3 linked regions of the Thalassoroseus pseudoceratinae genome follow. The main gene of each other region encodes a partner of the protein of the gene in region 2 in a complex. Links are inferred from orthologs where the notes say so. Each region holds a gene or a part of one and is shown on either strand. Other genes may lie near its edges.

Evidence for each region. Proteins that work in one complex are often made in the same cells at the same time.
Region 1: the proteins of accD (region 2) and G6R38_RS00730 are in contact, whole or in part, in a solved structure (PDB 8UXZ), measured with the Escherichia coli proteins. The link is inferred for Thalassoroseus pseudoceratinae from one-to-one orthologs.
Region 3: the proteins of accD (region 2) and accB are in contact, whole or in part, in a solved structure (PDB 8UXZ), measured with the Escherichia coli proteins. The link is inferred for Thalassoroseus pseudoceratinae from one-to-one orthologs.

Annotation. Positions count from the first base shown.
Region 1 is NZ_JAALXT010000001.1:206,027-209,211, reverse strand. What follows is about bases 256-3,009. They hold G6R38_RS00730 (acetyl-CoA carboxylase carboxyltransferase subunit alpha), read left to right. Parts: upstream 256-1,020; coding sequence 1,021-1,998; downstream 1,999-3,009. Other genes in these bases: G6R38_RS00725 (YdcF family protein), read right to left, coding at 2,024-3,009; G6R38_RS00735 (class I SAM-dependent methyltransferase), read right to left, coding at 276-893. In the rest of the region: G6R38_RS00740 (metallophosphoesterase), read right to left, coding at 1-244; more of G6R38_RS00725, read right to left, coding at 3,010-3,115; G6R38_RS00720 (amidohydrolase), read right to left, coding at 3,179-3,185. UniProt on the Escherichia coli protein: Component of the acetyl coenzyme A carboxylase (ACC) complex. First, biotin carboxylase catalyzes the carboxylation of biotin on its carrier protein (BCCP) and then the CO(2) group is transferred by the carboxyltransferase to acetyl-CoA to form malonyl-CoA.
Region 2 is NZ_JAALXT010000001.1:1,199,596-1,202,843, forward strand. The notes cover bases 155-2,971. They hold accD (acetyl-CoA carboxylase, carboxyltransferase subunit beta), read right to left. Parts: upstream 2,085-2,971; coding sequence 1,224-2,084; downstream 155-1,223. Other genes in these bases: G6R38_RS04405 (ATP-dependent helicase), read right to left, coding at 155-229; G6R38_RS04410 (serine/threonine protein kinase), read right to left, coding at 274-1,182; G6R38_RS04420 (histidine phosphatase family protein), read right to left, coding at 2,123-2,785. Also shown: more of G6R38_RS04405, read right to left, coding at 1-154; rpe (ribulose-phosphate 3-epimerase), read right to left, coding at 3,033-3,248.
Region 3 is NZ_JAALXT010000002.1:280,075-283,358, forward strand. The notes cover bases 256-3,108. They hold accB (acetyl-CoA carboxylase biotin carboxyl carrier protein), read left to right. Parts: upstream 256-1,352; coding sequence 1,353-1,865; downstream 1,866-3,108. Other genes in these bases: G6R38_RS06745 (M24 family metallopeptidase), read left to right, coding at 256-1,312; accC (acetyl-CoA carboxylase biotin carboxylase subunit), read left to right, coding at 1,919-3,108. Outside these bases: more of G6R38_RS06745, read left to right, coding at 209-255; more of accC, read left to right, coding at 3,109-3,262. UniProt on the Escherichia coli protein: This protein is a component of the acetyl coenzyme A carboxylase complex; first, biotin carboxylase catalyzes the carboxylation of the carrier protein and then the transcarboxylase transfers the carboxyl group to form malonyl-CoA.

The sequences.
Region 1 (3,185 bases), 990 kb from region 2 along the record:
GAAATGCCAGTGCATTGAATTCATGGTTCCCCATCAGGGCGATCGCCGATTCCGCGTTGACCATCGCCCGGACAATTCGCAGGGTTTCGGCAATCTGCGGACCACGATCGATGTAATCGCCAAGGAACACCGCTCGACGTGTGGGATGACGGAAAACGCCGTCGGATTCAACGTACCCCAATTGTTCAAGCAACCGAACCAGAGCGTCGGCATGCCCGTGAATATCTCCGATCAAATCGTACACGAAATTCCTGATCCTTCTGCAATGGCCCACATTATTGGGAACGCTTGGGGGCTGCGTTTCGCGTCATCAAACAAGACCACGCCAACGGTCCCTCAACACCACCCGCATCTTCGAGATGAATTTCCCGCAAAAAACCGATATCGAACCACTCGGACCAGTCCGTGCGAATTTCATCAGCCGACAAACGGGGCGGTCCACCCGAACCGGGAGCGTTGGAGTTCCCCGTGATCATTAACAATTGAGTTCCCTGACGACAGGCAGACAGGACGGTTTCCTGAAATCCCGGCAGATCAATCTTCCGGACACAGTGGTAGCATCCCCGATCGAACAGGAAATCAAAAGGAGTTTCCACAAAGGAAAGGTCGGTGATGTCACCGCACTGCCAGTTGACCGACACACCATTGGCATCCGCTTTCTTTTGAGCAAATTCCAAGGCTGTTGGCGATAGATCGACAGCCGTCACGTGGAATCCACGTTCTGCCAATGCAACGGCGTTGGTGCCGGTTCCGCAGCCGAGTTCGAGGGCCGATCCCGGTGGAATCGCTTGTTCATCAAGAACCCGCAGGAGTTCACGTGAAGGCAACCCAGAATCCCAGGGCATGTCTCCTGTTCGGTAACGTTTGTCCCAATCTCGTGGTTTTTCGGTCATTGTTGCGGGAGCTGATGCCGGGAATTGGTCGGGATGTTTTCAATCGGTCGAGTGACTGCTATTCTATCGAGACGCTTCCTTGATAACAGAGACTTGGGTTCCCGGATCCGCCAGAAATTGAACGACTATGGCTCCTATCAACATCCTGCCTTTTGAGCGTCCCATTTACGAGTTGGAACAACAGCTCGAAATTCTCGAAAATCAGCCTGATCCCACGCCTGGCACGAAAGACGCCATCCGCAACATGCGGGTCGAAATCGCTCGGATGAAACGAGAGATCTTCGAGAACCTCGATCCGGCAGAGGTTTGTTTGGTTTCGCGTCATGGGAACCGTCCGCAAACTTTGGACTATCTGGAGTTGGTTTTCGACGAGTTCGTGGAGCTTCACGGCGATAAAGCGTTCGGCGACGATCGGGCAATCGTGACCGGTTTCGCCAAGTTGGATGACCACAAAGTTCTTCTCGTCGGCCAACAAAAAGGCCGTACGCTGAAGGAACGGAATCAGTGCTACTACGGCTGTGCCCATCCGGAGGGGTATCGCAAAGCACTGTCCAAAATGCAGTTGGCGGCGAAGTTTCAAGTGCCGATCATCTGTCTGATTGATACACCCGGTGCTTATCCAGGTGTGGACGCCGAGGAACGCGGTATTTCCTACAACATCGCGTTGAACCTGCGAGAAATGTCGATGCTCAACACGCCGATCGTGTGCGTGGTGATCGGCGAAGGTGGGTCGGGCGGTGCATTGGGGATCGGCATTGGCGATCATATCGCTGTCTTGCAGTTCGCGTATTATTCAGTGATTAGCCCAGAAGGCTGTGCCGGTATTCTTTGGAAAGGCGTTGAACACAAAGACAAAGCCGCCAAAGCTCTCCGGTTCACGGCTCCCGATCTTGCACAGCTTGGCGTGATCGACGAAGTCATCTCCGAGCCATTGGGCGGAGCACACCGCGATCACCGGGCGATGGCCACCATGTTGCGGGGATCACTGAACGCCGCACTCAAAGAGTTGTACACGATCCCCAAAGACGAACTGCTCAATCGCCGATACGAGAAGTTCCGCCGATTCGGTGTTTTCGAAGAAGGTGGAGACCCGGCCGCGGCGTAGGTTCGGAATCGTCGCCGAGATTCGACTAACCAAGCGGACGCAGGTACCACCACCACAAGGCGGCGACTTCGTGCATGACGTGTCGCCAACGAACCTGGTGAGTGGTTCTGTGCAGTGGTACTGGCAACACGGTGAAACCAGCTTGTTGCAATCGTAGTTTGGCGCGTGGAAGGCTGTACGCATCCGTGACAACCGCAAGCCGGCGGAAGTTCTGCTCGTTTGCATAATAAATCGCGGATTCGAGCGAGGTCTCAAGCGAGTTGCCGACGAACTGTCGCACCGATGATTCCTCGTCAGCGCGTGTGAGCGTAAGAACATCGGGCTTCGGCGATGATTGCTGGGATCGGCAAAGAACCACCTGCAATCCCGGTTGATGCCCGACCATCTCGTTCGCCATATTCAGCCGACGGTCCAATTCATGGGATGGCAGTGCGTGCCAGTCATCTTGGAACCCGAGCACGACGATCACATCCGCTGAATTATCTGACGGACATGCCCCAACGCAGTGCATCTGAGCGAGCGGGAAGCCTGCAAAGCACACACAGACCGCGAATGCTGCGATACCCCCGTCTCTCCAAGGACGCCCGACAACTCGCCGACCAGCCAACAATCCGGCCAGAACGGTTGCAGCGTAGGCGGCCATTTGCAGGGAGAGCGGAAACAGGACGCGGTTGGGTTGTAACGGAGACGCAGTAATTCGGTAGTGTTGGAAGGTCCGTTCCAACGCGAACGCGAAGACGATCAGCAATCCACAGATCGTCAGTAGACGCATGGGAAGTGGAAACCGTGGGGCAACGGCGAACCCGATCAGGAGCATCGCCGCAAGCGACAGGCCAGCTCGTGCGATTGGGCGGGCGACAATAACGCCGTCCATCCACCAGAATGTTGCATGCGGACCAACTTGGCGAAAGTCCCCTAGCAAGTTGAGCCAAGCCATTGTACCCAAGAATAGCGCCACACCCCGTGAGACGGCCAACCACGCAGGAGCTGGTGCAATCGGAGTATCTGACGATTCAACTGGGAGGGCTTCGGATTCCATTCCGTTCGACCGATCCGGTCCAATGATTTGATGGGTGGGTTCGGTGACGCCAATCCGTGACGTTTCGAATCCACCCATCCATCATATCGAACAAAGGAATTAGCCGCGAGACCAGTTTTGCCTGCGTCAATCTACTGCAGTTCACGCA
Region 2 (3,248 bases):
GCCCCCCAAGCAAACTCATTGCTCGCCCCAGCATCTCGCGAGCGGCTTTGTTCGTGAACGTCACCGAGAGAATGCGTTCCGCTGGCGTCCCGTTTCGGATCAGTTCGGCCATCCGGTAAGTGATGACGCGAGTCTTTCCTGTCCCCGCTCCGGCCAACACCAACAACGGTCCGGAATTCGTCAAAACCGCCTCACGTTGCGGCGGATTCAATTCGGCAAGATGCTGCATGGAAACAGACAGGAAGAGAGGTCGCGATGGGAGAGGGGGAAGAACTACGAGCGTTGTTTGGAGGTCGTCAGACCGGTGGCGGTGCGTGCGTGAACCGTTCGCAAAGCTTCCAATAACCGCGTCATCGACGACCACCGATCGTCCGGTCGTGCGGCGATGGCTTTCATCAGAACCTCGGCTAACTCAGCGTCGATTTTGGGGCAATGCTCTTGAATGGGTGTTGGCGGGCTGTTGATCGCCTGGACCACCGCCTCGAACGAACTCGACTTCAGTTTCCAAGGGAAGTTCTTGGTAAACATTTCGTAGGTCGTAATCCCAAACGAATAGACATCGATCCGCTGATCCGTGGGCTGCCGTTTCACGAGTTCCGGTGCCATATACTGAGCGGTCCCCGTGCGGTTGCCCGGCTTGCGAAAGTCGGGGGTATTCGGCACGACGAGCCCAAAGTCGATCAGCTTGACCACATTGTTCTCGTCCACCATGACGTTTCGCGGGCAGATGTCTCGGTGAATCCAGTTTTCCCGATGGAAGTATTCGATCGCCTGACCAAGTTGAATTGCGAATTCCAGGCGTTTTTTCTGGAGCAACTTGCTCTGATTGAGCACATGGAAACTGAGCCCGCTCCCCTCGATGTACTCCATGACCAGAAATTGTTCCGCGTCGCGAGTCCAACCGTGTTCGAGGGTACGAACAACATTGGGATGCTTAAGCTGCATCGCAATTTCACCCTCGGATGGGCGATCGAGACCTTTGAACCGAGCCTCCAGCTTCTCGGTTTTTTCCTTGTCGAGAACCTTCAACGCGACCGTCCGACCGGTGGTGTAGTCGATCGCCTTCCAGACCTTCGACATCGTTCCTTGGCCGACACGTCCCACTTTGTTGAAGCGGGAGTCGATGTCTGTCTTGGTGATTTTCTTCCCGCCGCCCAGGAGCTTCTTGAAAAAATCGATCACAAGACAGAATCCCGTCAGAATTCAATATCGGTCGAGGTCAATTATTGGCCGCAATAGTCGAAGATCCGGGCGATCTCGCTGCGGAGATCTCTCCGTGCGACAATCCGATCCACGAAACCATGTTCCAATAGGAATTCGCTGGTTTGGAAGTCTTTCGGGAGTGGCTGTTTCACCGTAGCCTCGACAACGCGTGGGCCGGCGAATCCCACGAGGGCTTTCGGTTCAGCAATGATAATGTCGCCCAACGACGCGAAACTCGCTGCCACCCCGCCCATTGTGGGGTTCGTCAGAACGGAGATAAACAATCCGCCCGCTTCGTGAAACCGTGCGAGCGCGGCGGACACTTTCCCCATTTGCATCAACGAGAGAATGCCTTCATGCATTCGGGCACCGCCACCGGAACCGCTGACAATGACGACCGGCAACTTTCGCTTCGTTGCACTTTCGATGGCCCGCGTGAGCTTCTCGCCGACAACCGACCCCATACTCCCCATGATGAATGCGGAGTCTGTCAATCCGAACACCAGCGGGCGACCACGCATGTAACCGCGTCCGACAACGCAAGCGTCTTTCAACCCGGTTTTCTTCTGTTCAGCGATCAGACGCTCGGCATAGGGCTTCTTGTCTTTGAAGCCCAGAGGGTCACTGGGAGACAGCTCCGAAAACCATTCTTCGAAACTATCTTCATCCAAGAGCTGCGCGATTCGAGTTTGAGCCGGCACGTAGAAGTGATGGTCGCACTCGGGGCAGACTCCCAAATTCTGTTCGACTTGCTTCCGGAATACCGTCGCACGGCAACCATCGCAACGAATCCACAACCCCTCGGGCACGCCCCGTTTTGGACGCTTCACGGGCCGGTTCCCTTCAACATTCGATGGACTGCTTGGTGCCGAATTCTCAATTGAAGTTGTGGCAGTTGGTTCGGTTTGTGGTCCCCCACTCACGGCGAATCCTTTCCATGCGGGCGTGCCTCTTCAGTCACGGGAGCGCTGTCCCCGGAGACCCCCACAGGCGTCAAATATTCCGGCAATGATTCCGCAATGGTGCCACTGGACTCCACGAACTCCAAACGAGGAGCCGCATGGCATTGGCAATTCGGTTCGGGCATTTCCAAACGCTCTTTTCGAACGATCGAGGCGATAATCGTCGCCAACGGTTCGGCGACAACAATTCCCATCACCTTACGTTTCTTGAGCGGCTTCCGCAACACCCGGCGAACCCGTTCCAATGCCTCGGGGACGGTTTCCCCCTCCGGTGGGCAAATGGTTTCCGGGGAATCCTGCCATTGTTTGTAGGCTTTGGGATACTTGTGGCGAACGTCATCAATTTGCAGACCTTGCCAAAGCCCTTGGTCGAGGTTTCTCAGGTCCTCAGACAATTTGACCGAAATCCCCAACTCATCGGCGATGGCTTCGGCTGTCCGCCGAGACGCTTCACTGGGATCTGCGTAAAGGACTTCGAGTGGGCATTCCGCCAGTTGGGAAACGACCTCCTCGACTTGTTGGAGTCCGCGCGGATTCAATGGGATATCAAGCGCCCCCTGAATCCGGTTCTGCTCGGCGAAATCCGTGCATCCGGGCCGAATGATGACGACCTGTGGCATGGCTTAATTCACAAGAGAGAAAACTGACATGTGGCAGGCCGACTTGCACTGCTCCCTGTCCACTTGGGTCAGTCTGAAAATTGTTGCGGAGCCGTCAACTCGGGAACGCTGACCGAGAAATGACGACCGGCGATGATGTTCGAATTGATCGGCTGGCGATTCTTGTTGTCCGAGATGACTGCGAAGAGTCCTAAACCTCACTCGTTTGAGCCAGGACGAACTCACGACGTTGAAAACTAAAACAGATCTAACTCGATTCGGCTTCCGATTTCAACATTTTAATCGCTCCCGAATAATCATTGGTATTGAAGATGGCACTGCCGACCACAAAGGTGTCGGCCCCAGCGTTGGCTGTTTGACCCGTGGTTCCCGAACCGATTCCGCCATCAACCGACAATCGCACGCCGCCGGGCAGAATTTTGCGGAGTTCTGTCAACTTATCCAAGGCCGACGGCATAAACTT
Region 3 (3,284 bases), on a different replicon or contig from region 2:
CGGCTATGTTTCGACCACGCTCCCCCAGCAGAAGCCAAATAGATTGGCTTCCACCTCATTATTAGAAGATGGGCAACGCGGTGACCAGTCGGCTGGCGGTTTGAACGGAAAAACTCGCCGAAGTCGGTAGCGAGACACAGGAAAACTTTCGTAGGATCACCCGACCGAACTCATCAACCGTGGACACGACACACTTCGAAGGGCCGAAATGGCAACGGATCGGTATCAAAAACGTCGCGACAAACTTTTGCGAGCATTGCGGAAGGCGGATGCTCCTCGACTCTTGGTCACGAACGAAACCAATGTGTCGTATCTGACAGGCTTCACCGGCGACTCATCGACTTTGCTCGTCGATCGCGATCGGACAATACTCGTCAGCGATACCCGCTACGAAACCCAAATTTTGGATGAGTGCCCGGGGTTGGAAACGGTGATCCGTACCAATCGGGAAAAAATGACCGACAAACTCGGGGAGTTGGTCGGCAAATTGGGGTGGACGTCCCTCGGTTTCGAGAGTGATGCGATGACGTTCGCTCAATATTCCGCCTTCGACGAGGCTACGGAATCAACCGATTTGGTGCCGCTCACGGGGTTGGTCGAAGAACTTCGAGCCATCAAGGACGCCCAGGAAATTAAGGAAATTCGACGTGCGGTCCTATTGGCCGAACGCGGTTTCGATGCCCTTAAAGCTACGCTGCGACCGGGAGCCACCGAGTTGGAAGTGGCACACGATTTGGAACATACGGTCCGACGACTCGGTTCGCCGGGGCTGGCGTTCCCACCGATTGTCGGCGTTGGCGCAACGGCGGCGTTGCCTCATGCACATCCGGGAACACAGCAGATCAGTGAAGCGGGCTTCGTGCTCGTCGATTGGGGGGCGACTGCTCCGAGTGGCTATCGAAGTGACTTGACGCGAGTTTTGGTGACCGGTAAAGTTCCGGCGAAACTGCGGAAGATCTACCAGGTCGTTTTAGAAGCCCAACTTCAGGCCATCGAAGCGATTCGACCGGGAGTCCCGTGCCACGAAGTGGACGCGGCAGCCCGAAATGTGATCGAAAACGCCGGTTTTGGTTCTCGGTTTGGTCATGGATTAGGTCACGGCATCGGCTTGGACATCCATGAATCACCGCGAATGTCACCGGTTGAGAAAGCGGAATTAAAACCGGGCATGGTGATTACCGTTGAGCCGGGAATTTACATCCCACACTGGGGTGGAGTGCGGATCGAAGACGACGTACTCGTCACGAAAGACGGCTACGAAGTGTTGACGTCCGTTCCCAAACAGTGGGATGAGGCGGTTGTGGCTCTGTAATCATCAGGCAGCGGAAAACGAGAGTCAAAGAGGCAGAAAAATGGATCAGGAGCACAACGACTCGCCACAGGCTTCGGAAAGCGGTTCGTTCGATCTCGATAAACTCCGAGAGTTGGTCGAGATGATGGAAAAGCACGAACTGACAGAAGTTTCGCTCCGACGTGGTCGAGAACGCTGGCATCTCAAGCGGGGACCGCAAGAGGTCTACCAGACGACACCGGCTGCGTTTGCAACACCAGCTCCCGCACCAGCGGCACCTGCACCGACACCGGCAGCCAGTGCGCCCGCAGCAGGGGAAGCCGAACCGGCGAAACCTGGCATGGTCATCAAGGCGGAAGCCGTCGGAACCTTCTACACGGCTGCCTCACCGGATGACCCACCGTTCGTGCAAGTTGGCTCGCGGGTCGAACCGGATACCACGGTTTGTCTTATCGAAGCCATGAAGGTGTTCAATCAAATTCCAGCAGGCCTCAGCGGGACCATCGCAGAGGTTCTCGTCGAGAACGGCGAAGCTGTCGAATACGGAACACCCCTGTTCCGAGTCACCCCGTAACCCTGTGACTGTCCGCGAAATTCCAGAGCCGCGACCGACGTCGTCGAGAAATCATGTTCCAACGCATTTTGGTGGCCAACCGAGGCGAAATCGCCCTGCGAATCATTCGAGCCTGTCGTGAGATGGGCATCGAAACCGTTGCGGTCTACAGTGAAGGCGATCGCGACGCGCACTATCTGAGTTTGGCGAACGAGGCTTATTGCATCGGCCCGGCGTCCGCATCGGACAGCTACTTGAACATCAAGCAGATCATTTCGGCCGCCGAGGTCGGAAATGTCCAGGCGATCCACCCCGGGTACGGGTTTCTTTCCGAGAATGCCCACTTTGCGGAAGTCTGCCGGGATTGCAAAATTGCCTTCATCGGACCACCGCACGAAGCGATGGCCAAACTTGGTGATAAAGTCACCGCGCGGGAAATCGCGGAGTCAGCGAACGTCCACACCGTGCCGGGTAGCGATGGCCTTCTGACGACTGAGCAAGAAGCATTGGAGACGGCGGAGCGGATTGGTTATCCGGTCTTGATCAAAGCCACCGCTGGTGGTGGTGGGAAGGGCATGCGAGTTGCCCGGAACGATATCAGCTTGAAAGCCGGTGTGAAGCAAGCCGCACAGGAAGCGGAAAAGGCGTTCAAAAACGCCGGTGTTTATCTCGAAAAATACATCGAGCGTCCGCGTCACGTCGAAGTCCAGATTCTGGCCGACCAACATGGGAATGCGGTTCACCTCTGGGAACGTGATTGTTCCTTGCAGCGGAAGCACCAAAAACTCGTTGAAGAATCACCCGCACCGAATCTGCCGTTGGCCGTCCGACAAGATATCTGCAAGTCCGCCGTTCGGTTGGTTCAAACGGCCGGTTACTACAATGCGGGAACCGTCGAGTTCCTCGTCGACCAAGACAACCAATATTACTTCATCGAAGTGAATGCCCGGATTCAAGTCGAACACCCGGTGACGGAGCAAGTCACGGGAATCGACCTAATCAAACAGCAGATTCGAGTGGCCGCCGGTGAGGAATTGTCCCTGCGTCAACGTGATATCGAGTGCAACGGATCGGCTATCGAAGTTCGGATCAATGCCGAAGATCCCGACAACGACTTCCGTGGCTCACCAGGACGAATCACCAAACTCCGTTTGCCAGGTGGGCCCGGTGTTCGGTTTGATTCCCATGTCCACGAGGGATATTTCGTCCCGCCGTACTACGATTCGATGATCGGCAAACTCATCGTGCACCGAGAGAGCCGAGCCGAATCCATTGCTTGCATGCGTCGTGCCCTCGACGAATTCGAAATCGAAGGCATCAAGACGACCATTCCACTACTGCGGAAAATCTTCAATCACTCCGCATTCAGCGATTTCCAGGTCGATACCACGTTTATCGAACGCACCTGGATGAGCTGATCGGGCGACGGTTCAAGTCGGA